Regions from separate parts of the Tardiphaga sp. 862_B3_N4_1 genome, predicted to be linked through region 2. Evidence: predicted binding sites of a transcription regulator. Region 2 holds the regulator's gene; the other holds the start of a gene.
What was found. The regulator HrcA, encoded in region 2, represses chaperone genes, less so after heat shock. The targets are predictions, from matches to a motif close to GTTAGCACTCNCNNNNNGNGAGTGCTAAC.
Positions count from the first base shown of each region.

Region 1: AB8B02_RS15330 (co-chaperone GroES) is a predicted target of HrcA. The motif match lies at 1,577-1,605, and genes of this name have one in related genera.

Region 1 covers NZ_JBPWQB010000001.1:3,200,321-3,202,714, reverse strand. The annotation lists gene groL (chaperonin GroEL) at 1-1,091, opposite strand, end outside; gene AB8B02_RS15330 (co-chaperone GroES) at 1,132-1,449, opposite strand; gene AB8B02_RS15325 (usg protein) at 1,868-2,152, shown strand; gene AB8B02_RS15320 (cupin domain-containing protein) at 2,260-2,394, shown strand, end outside.
Region 2 covers NZ_JBPWQB010000002.1:1,629,251-1,631,644, reverse strand. The annotation lists gene grpE (nucleotide exchange factor GrpE) at 1-397, opposite strand, end outside; gene hrcA (heat-inducible transcriptional repressor HrcA) at 503-1,591, opposite strand; gene rph (ribonuclease PH) at 1,745-2,394, shown strand, end outside.

The DNA.
Region 1 (2,394 bases), on a different contig from region 2:
TTCTCACGGTCGTAGTCCGAAGTGGTTTCTTCGATCTGCGCCTTGATCTGCGCCACGCGTGCTTCGATGTCGGCCTTCTTGCCGGCGCCGTTCACGATGGTGGAGTTTTCCTTGTCGATCATCACCTTCTTGGCGCGGCCGAGCATGGCGAGCGTGACGTTCTCGAGCTTGATGCCGAGATCTTCCGAGATCGCCTGGCCGCCGGTCAGGATCGCGATGTCCTGCAGCATGGCCTTGCGGCGATCGCCGAAGCCCGGTGCCTTGACGGCAGCGACCTTGAGGCCGCCACGCAGGCGGTTGACGACGAGGGTGGCGAGAGCTTCGCCTTCGACGTCTTCTGCGACGATGACGAGCGGCTTGCCGGTCTGCACGACGGCTTCGAGCAGCGGCAGCATCTCGTTCAGCGAGGAGAGCTTCTTCTCGTTGATCAGGATGTAGGCGTCGTCGAATTCAACGCGCATCTTGTCGGCGTTGGTGACGAAGTAGGGCGAGATGTAGCCGCGGTCGAACTGCATGCCTTCGACGACGTCGAGTTCGGTTTCGAGCGACTTGGCTTCTTCAACCGTGATGACGCCCTCGTTGCCGACCTTCTTCATCGCGTCTGCGAGGAACTTGCCGATTTCCGCGTCGCCGTTCGCCGAGATCGTGCCGACCTGGGCGATTTCGTCGTTCGAGGTGACCTTCTTGGAGTTCTTGACGAGGTCAGCAACCACGGCTTCCACAGCCAGGTCGATGCCGCGCTTCAGATCCATCGGGTTCATGCCGGCAGCAACCGACTTGGCGCCTTCACGGACGATCGCCTGAGCGAGCACGGTGGCGGTGGTGGTGCCGTCGCCGGCCGCGTCGGCCGACTTCGAGGCCACTTCGCGCACCATCTGGGCGCCCATGTTCTCGAACTTGTCGTCGAGCTCGATTTCCTTGGCGACGGTGACGCCGTCCTTGGTGATGCGGGGCGCGCCGAACGACTTGTCGATGACGACGTTGCGGCCCTTCGGACCGAGCGTCACCTTCACGGCGTTGGCGAGAATGTCGACGCCGCGCAGCATCTTGTCGCGGGCATCAACGCCGAATTTCACTTCTTTAGCTGACATGTTTTGCTTCCTTGAAAATCAGGATGGGTGGGAAAGGCGCTTAAGCGGCCTTCTTCTTGGCGGGAGCGGCACCTTCGAGGACGCCCATGATGTCGCTTTCCTTCATGATCAGCAGGTCCTGACCATCGATCTTGACCTCGGTGCCCGACCACTTGCCGAACAGCACGCGCTCGCCGACCTTCAGATCGATCGGGATCAGCTTGCCGGCTTCGTCGCGGCCGCCCGGGCCGACGGAGACGATCTCGCCCTGGGAGGGCTTCTCTTTGGCGCTATCCGGAATGATGATGCCGCCAGCGGACTTCTCTTCGGCGTCGATACGCTTGACCACAACGCGATCGTGAAGCGGACGGAATTTCATGCAGTCCTCCTAAGTTTCTGTAGATGCTTGAGAAATTTAAATTGGCAGTCTGAGCCAACAAGTGCCAGCGCAGCTGGTCCGGACATAGGCCGAACGTTCCCCACCGGCAAGGGTCTTTACCAAATATTTTGGCACTCAAATATGACGGGTGCCAGAATGGTTAAGACCCTCCGATACCGGTTCTCGAATCCGTTAGCATCCACGGTAAGTGGCTGCTAACATTCGGCTTTCAACCCATTATTAAACTTTTAAGCTTGTGATGAGGACGTTGCTTGCGTCACATTTCATGCATCGTGTTGTCATGGGCGAAGTGGAAGCCGGTTCGCTGCAGTCAGCACGGTCACAGGAGAGCAGAGCGAAGTTCGACGTCAAACCGGAATCCACTTAGCCGAATGCGCTCTGTCCATGGAGGTTGAACATGGTCTCGAGAAATGCAGTTTCTGACGATTTCAGGAAGCAGGTGCTTGGCTACGGACTGACGACGGCGCAGATCCTCTACCGCATGCCCGATCACCCCTCGCTGCTGCAGACCTATGTCTGGCAGAACTATGATTTGTTTCCGAAGTTTCCCGCGCTGAAGGATTTCCTGGATTTCTGGCAAGAGAAGCTCGATGGCCCGCTCTTTGCGGTAACCGTCGCGCATTCGAAACTGATCAAGCCGGCCGAGCTTCGTGCCGTGGATGGCGTCTTCCGGTTGCACTAGTCCGCGCCTCTCAACGCGCCGGATGAATTGCCGCTGTGCTGAACTACAGCTAGGTTCCCGGACGCGCTGGCCGTTTGTTCGGCATTGCGCCGGGTGGGAAACACGACATGGCGAAGCTGAAGCGAACTTCAAAGAGCGCAGCGAAAGCGGCTGCGACGAAGAAGCCTGCGACACAGGCGGTAGCGAAAGCAGCAAAGAAGCTCTCTGTTGGCAAGCCAGCCAAGGCGAGTGCAAAAGCTGTC
Region 2 (2,394 bases):
CGCCGTTCTTTTCCAGCGTGTTGAGCAGCGAACGCTCGGTAAGCTCGACACCTTCGAGGAGCGCCTTCAGGCCCGGATCGGCCGCGGCCTTGGTGTCGGCAGGCACGGCGTCCAGCGCACGCTGCAGGCTGTCGGCGATATCGAGCACTTCGCGCGCGAAATTGGCGATCGCATAGGTGCGGCCGTCCGCGACTTCCTTCTGGGTCCGCTTCCGCAGGTTTTCCATCTCCGCCAGCGTGCGCAGCATCTTGTCGCGCGATTCCGCTGCTTCCTTGGTCAGGGCCTCGACCGAATTCGGTTCCGGATCGTCCGGCATGATGTAGGGCTTGGAGACCACCGGATCGGCGGCCGCTGCCGTCTTGTCCTGATTGTCGTTCTGCCCATTGGAATCAGTCATCACGCTGCCTTCTCAAAAACACGCCAAAATGGTGGGATTGCTGAGCGGGATATCGGGGTTTGAGCGCCGAAAATCAAGCACAACCGGCCGGATTCGGCCGATCTGTCAGCCCCCGAGCATGCGGCTGACGATGCGCGCCGCGTAATCTACCATCGGGATCACCCGCGCATAGTTCAGCCGGGTCGGCCCGATGACACCGAGAACGCCGACAATATGGCCGGCGCCATCGCTGTAGGGCGCAATGATCGTGGACGAGCCGGACAGCGAGAACAGCTTGTTTTCCGAGCCGATGAAGATGCGGACACCTTCGGCCGTCTCCGCCCTGCCGAGAAGGTCGATCACCTCGCGCTTGGCTTCGAGATCGTCGAACAGGAGGCGAACGCGTTCAAGATCCTCCAGCGCATGGAGATCCTCGAGCAGATTGGCCTGGCCACGCACGATCAGCTGCCGATCGTCCTTCTCGCCACCCGACCAGCTGGCAATGCCGGCGGCAATGACCTTCTGGGTCAACTGATCGAGCTCGATCTGGTTCTGGGTCAGCGCCGTCTCCAGCTCCAGCCGGGCCTCAGCCAGCGTGCGGCCGCGAATCCGGGCATTGAGGAAGTTCGACGCCTCGTTCAGCGCCGACGACGGCACGCCCGGCGGCAGGGTCAGCACGCGGTTTTCGACCTGGCCATCCTCGGCAACCAGCACGACCAGCGCCTTTTCGGGCTCTAAACGGACGAATTCGATGTGTTTCAGCCGCACATTGGACTTGGCGGTCAGAACCACCGCCGCCGCGCGGGTAAGTCCGGACAGCTGCGTCAGCGCCTCGCCGAGCGCCGCCTCCACCGTCTGCGAGCGCCCCACAGAAGACAGTTGCTGCTGGATCGATTGCCGCTCCGGCTCGGTGAGGTCACCGACCTGCATCAAGGCATCGACAAAAAACCGCAGTCCGAGTTCGGTCGGCAGCCGTCCTGCAGAGGTATGCGGCGCATAGATGAGGCCGAGCTGCTCTAGGTCCGACATGACGTTGCGGACCGAGGCCGGCGACAGCGGAACCGTGATCAGGCGCGAAATGTTGCGCGAACCGACAGGTTCGCCGGTGGCGAGATAGCTCTCGACGATCTGCCGGAAGATCTCACGCGATCGCTCATTGAGCTGGGCGAGCCCGGCATGCGGCGAAATCAGGCCGATCGGATCGTGGTGGGCCACAGGGTACTCCTTGAGAACCTAATCTGTCGCCCCGAGCCCCCGGATACAAGCACCATTGCGGTTGTGGAACCTGCCCTGCCCTTGCCGCTACGCTCCGTGCCCCCTAAAAGCACCGCGAACAGGCTTTCTCTGGACATTTGGAAGGATTTTCTCATGCGGCCAAGCCGTCGTGCGCCCGATGAACTGCGTGCCGTGTCGCTGGAACGCGGCGTGGTCAAATATGCCGAAGGTTCCTGCATGGTGAAATTCGGCGACACTCATGTGCTGGTGACCGCCACGCTGGAAGAGCGCCTGCCGCCATGGCTCAAGGGCCAGGGCCGCGGCTGGGTCACCGCCGAATACGGCATGCTGCCCCGCGCCACGCTGGAACGCACCCGCCGCGAAGCCGCATCCGGCAAGCAGGGCGGCCGCACCGTCGAGATCCAGCGCCTGATCGGCCGCTCGCTGCGCGCTGCCGTCGACCTCGAAGCGCTCGGCGAACGCCAGATCACCATCGACTGCGACGTGATCCAGGCCGATGGCGGCACCCGCACGGCGTCGATCACCGGCGCATGGGTTGCGCTGGCCGATTGCATCTCGTGGATGAAGAACCGCAACATGTTCAAGAACGGCGGCGGCAACGTGCTGCGCGACAATATCGCGGCGATTTCCTGCGGCATCTATCAGGGCACCCCGGTGCTCGATCTCGATTATGCCGAAGATTCCGAAGCCGACACCGACGCCAATTTCGTGATGACCGGCGACGGCCGCATCATCGAGGTGCAGGGCACCGCCGAAAAAACGCCGTTCACGCAGGACGAGTT